2 linked regions of the Accumulibacter sp. genome follow. The protein of the gene in region 2 interacts with the protein of the main gene of each other region in a pairwise test. Links are inferred from orthologs where the notes say so. Each region holds a gene or a part of one and is shown on either strand. Other genes may lie near its edges.

Region 1 (2,996 bases), 1.3 Mb from region 2 along the record:
TGGTGCCGACGATGCGCAGGCGCGCCGCGGGAATGTGGCGCAGACGCTGGGCGAAGCGCGCCAGACAGTCGAGGGCCCGCTGCTGGGCCTGCGCCGACAGGCGGTTGTGGTCGTCAAGTCCGGCGGCAAGCTGCACCATCTCGCGCAAGCGGTCGAGAATCTGGACGTGGCCGTCGCTGATGCGCGCGACGACCATGTGGAAGCTGTTCGACCCGAGGTCGATGGCAGCGACGAAATCGGAAGACACGGGAATACTCCTCAGGCTGACAGACGGAGAAAGGACGGACACCGGCTGAGCAGGCAGCCGGAGCGGGCCGCATTCGTCTCGAGTATCGGCGCCTTCACCGCCGGCAGTCAAGCGGCGCCCGTCGGCGACATGTCCTCTAGCGTTCGTCGGCCTGTTGCGGCGAGATGAGCAGCGCGAGGGTCAGCGAGCGCCTGGCGGCCCGCTCCTGCTTCGTGGCGCTCGACTACCAGCGAACGGTCAGAGATCGAGCGGGTCCACCTCGAGGTGCCAGCGCAACCGTGACGGAGCGCGCAACGTCTCGATCTGCGTCAGCCAATCGGCGAGAAAGGCCTGTAGGGCACGACGGGACGGCGACTCGACGAGAAGCTGACCCCGCTCCATGCTCGCACGGCGTGCCAGGCGCATCGGCACCGGATCGTAGAAGCTGAGTGCCGCCGCGGCGGCGACTGCCGCGCAATCCCGCGCCGCCACCAGGAAAGCGATGGCATCGGCCATGTGTGGCGCCTCTGCGCGCAAGACCGCCTGGTGCGTGTAGGGCGGAAACCCGGCCTGCCGGCGCTCGGTGAGTTGGGCGGTGGCAAAGCTCTCGTAGTCATGGCGGCACAAGGCCTGATAGAGAGGATGGTCTGGAAACTGCGTCTGCAGCAGCACTTCGCCCGGGCGCTCGGCCCGGCCAGCGCGCCCGGCTACCTGCATCAACTGGGCAAAGAGGCGTTCGGGTGCTCGCCAGTCAGCGGCGAAGAGCGCGGCATCGGGAGCGATCGCTCCCACCAGCGTCAGCTTCGGAAAATCATGGCCCTTGGCAAGCATCTGCGTGCCAACCAGGATGTCTGCCTCGCCGTCGTGGATCCGCCGCAGCAGTTCTGTCCATTGCTTGCGACTGCTCGCCGAGTCCCGGTCTACGCGCAGCAGACGGGCCTGCGGAAAGCGTTCGGCAAGAACCATCTCGAGACGTTGCGTGCCCCGGCCGAGGGCACGCAGGTCCTGGTTGCCGCAGGTCGGACACTGCCGCGGCAAGGGGGTCTGATAACCGCAGTGGTGGCAGCGCAGGCGGCGGTCGACCAGATGCAGCACGAGGTGCGCCGCGCAGCGCTGGCAGCCGGAGATCCAGCCGCAGGCAGGGCAACTCATCACGGGCGCGTAACCGCGCCGGTTCAGGAAGACGAGGCTCTGTTCACCGCACTGGAGTCGCTGCCCGATCGCCTGCAGGAGGGTGCCCGTGAGCCCGTCCTGCGGCTTCTCGAGCCGCGTGTCGATGATGCGCACCAGCGGCAGCCGAGAACCTTCGACAGCCCGCTGGCGCAGCGTGAGCAGGCGATAACGCCCGCGTCCGCCGTTGCCAATGGCGTTCGCCCAGCTCTCGAGCGACGGCGTCGCCGATCCGAGAACGACCGGAACGCCGCTGTCGCGGGCCCGGAAGACCGCCAGGTCACGCGCCGAGTAGCGGACCCCATCCTGTTGCTTGAACGAGCCGTCGTGCTCTTCGTCAACGATGATCAGACCGAGTTCCGGCAGCGGCGTGAACACGGCCAGCCGGGTACCGAGAACGATGCGCGCCTCGCCACCACATGCCGCCCGCCAGTTGCGGCTGCGCGCCGCCTCGGCAAGATCGCTGTGCAGACTGACCATCCCGGCAGCGGGAAAGCGTTCGCCGACGCGTGCTTCGAGCTGGGGGGTGAGGTTGATCTCCGGCACCAGAACCAGCGCCTGCCGTCCGGCTGTCAGCGCCCACTCGATCAGGCGCAGGTATACCTCGGTCTTGCCGCTGCCCGTCACGCCATGCAACAGGTAGGCACGAAACCCCGTTCCCCCGGCCAGCACGGCACCGAGGACCGCCTGCTGTTCGACCGTCAGCGGTGGTGGCTGCAGGGCTGGGCGGACCTGCGCGGGGTGCCGCCCAACCCGCGTCCTCACCGCCGCCACTGTCCGCAGTCTGGCAGGGAGCGTGGCGAGCATGACTTGGCCGAGTGGCACGTGATAATAGGAAGCACAAAATCGGGTCAACCGGAACCATGCATCCGGCAACGGGCGCAGGTCGCGGAGGACTTCGCCGACCGGCTTCAGGTCCTCTGGATTGACGTCGCTGTCCACACCGACGGCTACGATGATGCCGATCCTCTGCCGCTGGCCCAGCGGGACGCGGACCCGGTAGCCGACATCGGCAAGGGTCAGCGGTGGATCGTCCGGGCAACGGTAGTCAAACAGGCGGCGCAGTGGCAGGTCGAGCGCGACGCGCACCAAGCACGGCTCAGTCCGTCGTTCGGCCATCTCTCAGACGGGTGTCCCGATTGGACCACTTAGCACCACAAGCTCGCGCAAATTCTGGCAAAGAAGGGTAAGACGCTCAATTAGCACACGTTTTCGCTCGTCCCCAGAACCTGTGGACAACTCTGTGGATCGAAACGCCGGAAAGCCTCGCGAAGGCCCTTGCAGCAAGGGCTGCAGCGTACTTGCCCAAAAATTCAGCAATTCAAAAACACTTATAAATCATTTAGTTATAAAACATGGGCGGCGTCATTCGCAGACCGGGCGGCGGCGTCGCGCCCATGGGACATTTCTGTGAACAAGTCAACTCCCCCGAGTCAATTCGTTTCCGGACCGGCGCAGTTCGCGGCTGTGTTGGTGCACCGCGTCAACCAGCGCTCTGACGTTTTCCGGCGGCGTGAACTGCGATATCCCGTGTCCAAGATTGAAGACGTGGCCGCAACCATCGGCACCGTAGCTGGCGAGGACCTTCGTGGCTTCGGCG
Region 2 (7,938 bases):
AGACGATCACGTCGCAATCGGGATGTGCTGCCAGCAAAGCGTTCCCGGCAGCAAGCCGATCGGCACCGATGAACACCGGCGCAGCGCTGCGGCGCGCCAGCAGAAGGGGTTCGTCGCCGACCACTGACGGCGGCGAATCGGCGGCAACCGGGAGCGCCGTACGCGCCGAGCCCCCGTGCCCGCGGCTGATGATTCCCGGCCGCCAACCAGCCGCCCGCAGCTGGCGCACGATCCAGAGAACCAGCGGGGTCTTGCCGCTGCCACCGACGGTCAGGTTACCGACGACGACCACGGGCACCGGCAGGCAGGAGGCACTCAGCACACCCCAGCGATAAAGCCGGCGCCGCAGCGCCACCAGCCCAGCGAACAGCCAGGAAAGCGGCAGCAGCGGCCAGAGAGCGGGCAGCAGACGGCGCTCATACCACCATGCGGGCAGCCGCCGCAGCAGGCCCGCGGCGGCCATCAGTGCGGCGACTGGGTGGCGAACGATATCCGCGGATAGCCCGCCGTCTGCGCCGCCTGCATGATGTCGATGACGCTCTGGTAGTTGGCCTTGGCGTCGGCGTTGATCACGACCACAGGTTCCTTGAGGTCGCCGGCAGCGCGCCGCAGCGCCTCACTGATCGATTGCACGCTGGCTGACGCCAGCGGCGCCTTGTTGACCAGCACCTGACCGGCAGCGGTCAGGGTCACGTTTATCTCCTTCGGCGGCTCGTCCGGCTTGCTCGCCTCCGCCGTCGGCAGGTTGATCTCGAGCCCGGAGAACTTCGAGTAGGTGGTGGTCAACATGAGGAAGATGATGATCACCAGCAGCACGTCGATCAGCGGAATCAGGTTGATCTCGGGAACGTCGCTCGTCCGGCCGCGTCGGAAGTTCATCGCCAGCCCCTTCCGTCAAGCCCTGCGTTCACCGTGCAGTACCTCGACCAGACGGACCGCCTGCTGCTGCATCTCGACGACATAGCCGTCCACCAGCGCCCTGAAATGGCGCCAGAAGATCATCCCGGGAATGGCGATCAGCAGCCCGAAACCCGTGTTGTAGAGCGCGATCGAGATCCCGTGCGCCAACTGGATCGGGTTGCTGCCGCCGGGCGCCTGCGAACCGAAGATCTCGATCATACCGACGACGGTCCCGAAGAGACCCATCAACGGGCTGATCGAGGCAATCGTGCCGAGCGTCGTCAGGTAGCGCTCCAGGTCGTGCAGGACGACCGCACCGGTTTCCTCGATCGTTTCCCGCATCACCTCGCGCGAACTGCCGACGTTGCGCAGGCCGGCGGCGAGGATGCGACCGAGCGGGGAATGCGTCTCCAGGTTGCCAACCAGTGCCGCGCTCGCGCCGTTCTGCCGGTACTCGGCGACGACCCGTTGCAACAGCCCGGCGGGGACGACCTTGCTGCGCCGCAAAGCCGCCAGGCGCTCGATGATCAACGCCACGGCAATGATTGACGCCAACAGCAAGGGCCAGATCGGCCAGCCAGCAGCCTGAATGATGGAAAACACCCGTTCGCTCCGCAAGATGGGGACAGGCGGTCACTTTAGCCTGCGACGAAGCCTGCGGCAAGCCCCGTCCGCGGCAGCAGGCGACGACGGCACTTGCCGGCAGCGCAGACTCGTCCCCATCATCGGTGCTCAGATCATCCGAGAACCTGTTGGTGAGGAAGACCAGTGCCGATCGAGGAAGATCGCTGCCGTCTGCCGGAGAAGCGGGCAAGCGCAGCGCTGCAGCCGCTGCCGGAACCTCTGCGCGGCGGCGCTGGCGAGCGCGAGCCGGATGCGGCGATGTAGAATCCGGCCATGGAAGATTTTCCGTCAGGCCGAGCCACCTGCGAGCCGCCCGCAGCGGTGATCCCCGTGTCCGTACTCAACCGCTTGGCGCGCGAGCGCCTCGAAGCCGCCTTCCCGCTGTGTTGGGTCGCCGGTGAAGTGTCGAACCTGAGTTATGCCGCTTCCGGACACGTCTATTTCTCGCTCAAGGACAGCGCGGCGCAGGTCCGCTGCGTGATGTTCCGCAACCGGGCGCAACTGCTCGGCTGGCGTCTCGAGAACGGCCAGCACGTCGAGGCACGGGTGCTGGTCACCCTCTACGAGGCGCGTGGAGATTTCCAGCTCAACATCGAGGCGGCGCGCCGTGCGGGCCAGGGGAACCTCTACGAGAGCTTTCTTCGCCTGAAGGAAAGACTCGCCCGCGAGGGACTTTTCGACAGCGCACTCAAGCGCTCCCTGCCGGCCTTTCCCCGGCGCATCGGCATCGTCACCTCGCCGCAGGCAGCAGCCCTGCGCGACGTCCTCAGCACGCTCGGCCGGCGGGCCGGCCAAGTGGGGATCGTCGTCTATCCGACACCCGTCCAGGGTGACGGCGCTGCGGCGCTGATCGCCGATGCCATTCGCCGTGCCGGCGAGCGCGACGAATGCGACCTGCTGATCCTCTGCCGCGGTGGCGGCAGCCTGGAAGACCTCCAGGCGTTCAACGACGAGACTGTCGCCCGCGCCATCCGCGCCTGTCCGCTGCCCGTCGTCAGCGGCATCGGTCACGAGACCGACTTCACGATTGCCGACTTTGCCGCCGATCGGCGCGCGGCAACGCCGACCGCGGCAGCCGAAATGGCCGCCCCGGAACGCAGTGCCTTACTGGCGCGGTTGTTCGCAGACCACCTCGCGCTGCGTCGCCAAGCGACACAGGCGTTCAACCAGCGCGCCCAGCAGCTCGACTGGCTGGCCCGCCGCCTGCAGCACCCGGGGCAATCCCTCGCGCGCCAGCGGGAAGCGCTGCACAACCAGCGGCGCCGCCTCGCCGCCGGCCTCCTGTTGGGCAGCACGCGGGCACGCGGAACGCTGGCCAAGCTCGAGCATCGCCTGCACCAGAACCGCCCCGACCTGGCGCAACAGAGGCTGCGACTGCAGTCGCTGGCGTCGCATCTCGAACGGGCGGGGCGGCAGACCCTCGACGGCAGAATGGCCGAACTGGGCCGCCTGCAGGCCGGCCTGTCGCAGCTCGACCCGCGGGCGGTTCTGGCTCGCGGCTACAGCATCGTCACCAACGGCCAGCAGCAGATCGTCCATGCCAGCTCGATGCTGGAACCTGGCGAGGAGATCGCTGTCTTCCTGCACGATGGACGAGCGGACGCGATGGTGCTGGCCGTCTCTGGCAACGATGGCCGACTGTAGGCGGCCGGCATCCGTCCGGACCGACAACGTCCGTCAACAACGACCGCTCGCCAGCGATCTTCCCCGGATCAGGGGGGAGATGCCGCGCTTCCCCGTGCGCTGCGTCGTGCGACCATGCGCCGGCAGCTTCATTTGCCAGCAAGGCAGGGCCGGCATAGAATCCCGGCCGAGCACGGAACAGGGGTCCTGCCCGCCACACCTTTTGCTACAGACAATACTTACGGAGAACACGGATGGAACACAAGCTGCCGCCACTGCCTTTCGCCATGGACGCACTGGCACCACACATGTCGCAGGAAACCCTGGAGTATCACTACGGCAAGCACCACCAGGCCTATGTCACCAACCTCAACAACCTGATCAAGGGAACCGAGTACGAGGAACTGGACCTTGAAGCGATCGTCCGCAAGGCCCCGGCAGGCGGCATCTACAACAACTCGGCCCAAGTCTGGAACCACAGCTTCTTCTGGAACTGCCTGCGGGCCAACGGCGGTGGCGCTCCGGGCGGCGCGCTGGCAGCAGCGATCGACGCCCGCTGGGGCTCCTTTGCGGAGTTTGCGAAGGCGTTCCAGGCATCGGCGGTGGGCAACTTCGGGTCGGCATGGACCTGGCTGGTGCGCAAGCCGGACGGCACGGTCGATATCGTCAATACGGGTGCCGCCGGTACGCCGCTGACGACCGCCGACAAGGCACTGCTGTGCATCGACGTCTGGGAGCATGCCTACTACATCGATTACCGCAACCTGCGACCGAAGTTCGTCGAGACTTTCCTCGGCAACCTCGTCAACTGGCACTTCGCCGAGCAGAACTACGCCGCCTGAGCGACAGAGCGAGTCATTCGGCGTCACCCGCAGGTGAAAGCAAACGGGGTCCGCAGCGCGGACCCCGTTTCTCTTGCAGCAACCGCCCGCGAACGGTGACGGCGCTGCGCGGCCGTTCGATCAGAATGGGATGTCGTCGTCCATGTCTTCGAAGCCCGGCGTCTTCCTGGCTGGCGGATTGCGCGCCGGGCCGGCAGCCTGGCCGCCTGCCGATGGCATGCTGCCCCCGTACTCGGCCTCGCCGGCAGGTGCGCCCATGCCCTCGCGGCTGCCCAGCATCTTCATCTCGTTGGCAACGATCTCGGTCGTGTAGCGCTCGTTGCCTTCCTTGTCCTGCCACTTGTTGGTCCGGATGCGCCCTTCGACATACACCTGGCGCCCCTTCTTGAGGTATTGGCCGGCCGTCTCGGCCAGCTTGCCGAAGAAGACCACGCGGTGCCACTCGGTGTACTCCTTCAATTCGCCCGACACCTTGTCGCGCGACCGATCGGTGGTCGCCATCCTGATGTTGCAGACGGCGTCGCCACTCGGCAGATAACGGGTCTCCGGATCGGCTCCGAGATTGCCCACCAGGATCACTTTGTTGACCGAAGCCATGTCGCCTCCCTGAACGGTATTGGAAAAATCGCCACGATTGCAGGCACTCTCAGGCTGCCGCCGGCCGCTGGCGCGCTGCCGGCATGACCATCGTGAGGCCGAGCATCAGCCACACCAGTGTCAGCAGCACACCACCCGCCCAGACGGCACCAGGACCGGCGTACTTGGCGAGGACACCGCCCAGCACGCCGCCCAGGAACAACCCGAGGGCCTGGGTGGTATTGTAAACCCCGAGCGCCGCACCTTTGGCATGTGGCGGCGCGATGCGCGAAATCAGCGACGGCTGCGTCGCTTCGAGGATGTTGAAGGCGACGAAGAACAGCATCAGCCAGAAGGCCAGGCCGAAAAGGCCGCCGGCAAACAGCCCGAAGCCCGCCTGGACGCAGAGCAAGAGCACAATCGCGGCGTTGAAGACCAGCTTCAAGCGCGCGAAGCGTTCGGCGACGATGATCGCCGGCACCATGATGACGAAGGAGATGAGCAGCGCCGGCAGGTAGACCTTCCAGTGCTCGGCGACCGGCAGACCGCCCGTCTTCACCAGTTCGGTCGGCAACAGCACCCACATCGCGGTCAGCATCAGGTGGAGGGCGAAGACGCCAAAATTGAGTCGCAGCAGTTGCTGGTGCGACAGCACTTCGACAAAGCTCTGCCAGGCCGGCTGCCGCGGCATCATCGGCGCCGTCGGCACCACCCGCAGGACGACGAAGATCGCCAGCAGAGCCAGCCCGCCGGTCAGCGCGAAGATGCCCGGCATGCCGATCGCCGCATAGAGCAGCGGCGCGCCGACCATCGACACGGCAAACATCAGCCCGATCGACGAACCGATCATCGCCATCACCTTGGTCAGGTGCTGCTCGCGCGTAAGGTCGGCGGCAAGCGCCGTGACCGCCGCCGAGATCGCGCCCGCACCCTGCAGAACGCGGCCAACGATGACGAGATAGATGTCGTCGGCGAGGGCAGCGACGAAGCTGCCGATGCCGAACAGCAGCAAGCCGAAGACGATCACCGGCTTGCGGCCGAAGTGGTCGGAAGCCGCGCCGTAGGCGATCTGCAGACAGGCCTGCGTCAGGCCGTAGGCACCGAGCGCCACCCCGACGAGCACCATGTCCCTGCCCGACGGCAATTCGCTGGCGTAGAGCGCGAAGACCGGCAGGATCAGGAACAGGCCAAGCATGCGCAACGCGAAGACCGCCGCCAGGCTGATGCCGGCGAGCCTTTCTTCACTGCTCATGCGATCGTTGCTCGAGGCGGACATGTGGTTTGCTGCCAAACTGCGAAATTGCGTATATTAGCAGGTTTGCCCCGGTGCCCGAGGCCAGCTCCCCGATGGACGAACCCAGCCAGACCCACAGCCAACTGCGAATCCGTGGTGCGCGCACGCACAATCTGAAGAACATCAACCTCGACCTGCCGCGCAACCGCCTGATCGTCATCACCGGGCTGTCGGGATCAGGCAAGTCGTCCCTCGCCTTCGACACCCTCTACGCCGAAGGGCAGCGGCGCTACGTCGAGTCCTTGTCGGCCTATGCCAGGCAGTTCCTGCAGCGCATGGAGAAACCCGACGTAGACCTCATCGAGGGACTTTCGCCGGCGATCTCGATCGAACAGAAGGCGACCAGCCACAATCCGCGCTCGACGGTCGGCACCGTCACCGAGATCCACGACTACCTGCGCCTCCTCTTCGCCCGTGCCGGCACGCCCTACTGCGCCGAGCACCAGTTGCCGCTGGCCGCGCAGACCGTCTCGCAGATGGTCGATCATGTCCTGGCGCTACCCGAAGGCAGCCGGCTGATGATCCTCGCGCCGGTGGTCGCCGACCGCAAGGGCGAGCAGGTCGAGCTGTTCGCCGAGCTGCGCGCGCAAGGCTTTGCCCGCCTGCGCGTCGACGGACAGATTCACGAGATCGACGCCCTGCCCCGGCTTTCCCGGACACACAAGCACTCGATCGACGTCGTGGTCGACCGCCTGAAGGTGCGCGAGGACATCCGCCAGCGCCTCGCCGAATCCTTCGAAACGGCGCTGCGCTGCGCCGATGGCCGCGCCATCGCGTGCGAGATGGACGGCGGACGCGAGCATTTCTTCTCGGCGCGGTTCGCCTGCCCAGTCTGTTCCTACGCGATCCAGGAGCTGGAGCCCCGGCTCTTCTCGTTCAACAGCCCGATGGGCGCCTGCCCGAAGTGCGACGGGCTCGGCGTCATCCAGTTCTTCGATCCGCAGCGCGTCGTCGCCCGCCCCGATCTGTCGCTCGCTGCCGGCGCGATCCGCGGCTGGGACAAGCGCAACCCCTTCTACCATCAGCTGCTCCGCTCGCTCGCCGAACACTACGGCTTCCAGCTCGACACCCCTTTCCGGGATCTGCCGGACCAGCTGCGGCAGATCATCCTCTACGGCTCCGGCCGCGAGACGCTGCGTTTCGGCTACCTCAACGAGCGCGGGCGAGTGAGCATCCGCGAGCACGCTTTCGAAGGCATCATCGTCAATCTCGAACGACGCTACAAGGAAACCGACTCGCTGGCGGTGCGCGAGGAACTGGCACGCCTAATCAGCAACCGCACCTGCCCCGCCTGCCAAGGCAGCCGCCTGCGTGAGGAAGCGCGCAACGTGCGCATCGGCAGCCAGGACAGCGCGCGCACCCTGCACGAGATCAATCGCCTGCCCCTCGCCGCGGCACGCGACTACTTCGTTTCGCTGCAGCTCCCCGGCAACAGGGCACAGGTGGCCGAAAAGGTGCTCAAGGAGATCGTCGGTCGCCTGCAGTTCCTGATCAACGTCGGCCTCGACTACCTGTCGCTCGAGCGTTCAGCGGAGACCCTTTCCGGCGGCGAGGCGCAGCGCATCCGCCTCGCCTCGCAGATCGGCTCCGGTCTGACCGGCGTCATGTACGTCCTCGACGAGCCATCGATCGGCCTGCATCAGCGCGACAACGAGCGCCTGTTGCAGACGCTGCGACAACTGCGCGACATCGGCAATACGGTGATCGTCGTCGAGCATGACGAGGAAGCCATCCGCAGCGCCGATCACGTCGTCGACCTCGGCCCCGGGGCCGGCATCCATGGCGGCCATATCGTTGCCGAGGGCTCGCCGGCAGCGATCACCGACAACCCGGACTCACTCACCGGCGACTATCTTGCCGGACGCCGCGGCATCGGGCTGCACGCCATACGCCGGCAAGCCGATCCGGGGCGCATGCTGCGCATCAGCGGCGCCCGCGGCAACAACCTCCGCAACCTCACGGCCGAAATCCCGGTCGGCCTGTTCACCTGCATCACCGGCGTCTCCGGCTCGGGCAAGTCGACACTGATCAACGACACGCTCTACCTGGCGGCAGCCAGGCAGATCTACGGCTCGACGG

What was found. Proteins that work in one complex are often made in the same cells at the same time.
Region 1: the proteins of ssb (region 2) and V5B60_RS05420 interact in binary tests that used the Escherichia coli proteins (3 or more experiments, as listed by UniProt). The link is inferred for Accumulibacter sp. from one-to-one orthologs.

Annotation. Positions count from the first base shown.
Region 1 is NZ_JAZKUG010000001.1:1,244,009-1,247,004, reverse strand. It holds V5B60_RS05420 (primosomal protein N'), read right to left. Parts: upstream 2,516-2,996; coding sequence 485-2,515; downstream 1-484. Other genes in the region: hemE (uroporphyrinogen decarboxylase), read right to left, coding at 2,816-2,996; V5B60_RS05425 (Ppx/GppA phosphatase family protein), read right to left, coding at 1-196.
Region 2 is NZ_JAZKUG010000001.1:2,535,586-2,543,523, reverse strand. The notes cover bases 2,849-5,699. They hold ssb (single-stranded DNA-binding protein), read right to left. Parts: upstream 4,587-5,699; coding sequence 4,110-4,586; downstream 2,849-4,109. Other genes in these bases: V5B60_RS11245 (MFS transporter), read right to left, coding at 4,636-5,699; V5B60_RS11255 (Fe-Mn family superoxide dismutase), read left to right, coding at 3,402-3,989; xseA (exodeoxyribonuclease VII large subunit), read left to right, coding at 2,849-3,168. Outside these bases: lpxK (tetraacyldisaccharide 4'-kinase), read right to left, coding at 1-463; V5B60_RS11270 (ExbD/TolR family protein), read right to left, coding at 463-879; V5B60_RS11265 (MotA/TolQ/ExbB proton channel family protein), read right to left, coding at 895-1,503; more of xseA, read left to right, coding at 1,798-2,848; more of V5B60_RS11245, read right to left, coding at 5,700-5,817; excinuclease ABC subunit UvrA, read left to right, coding at 5,913-7,938. UniProt on the Escherichia coli protein: Plays an important role in DNA replication, recombination and repair. Binds to ssDNA and to an array of partner proteins to recruit them to their sites of action during DNA metabolism. Acts as a sliding platform that migrates on DNA via reptation.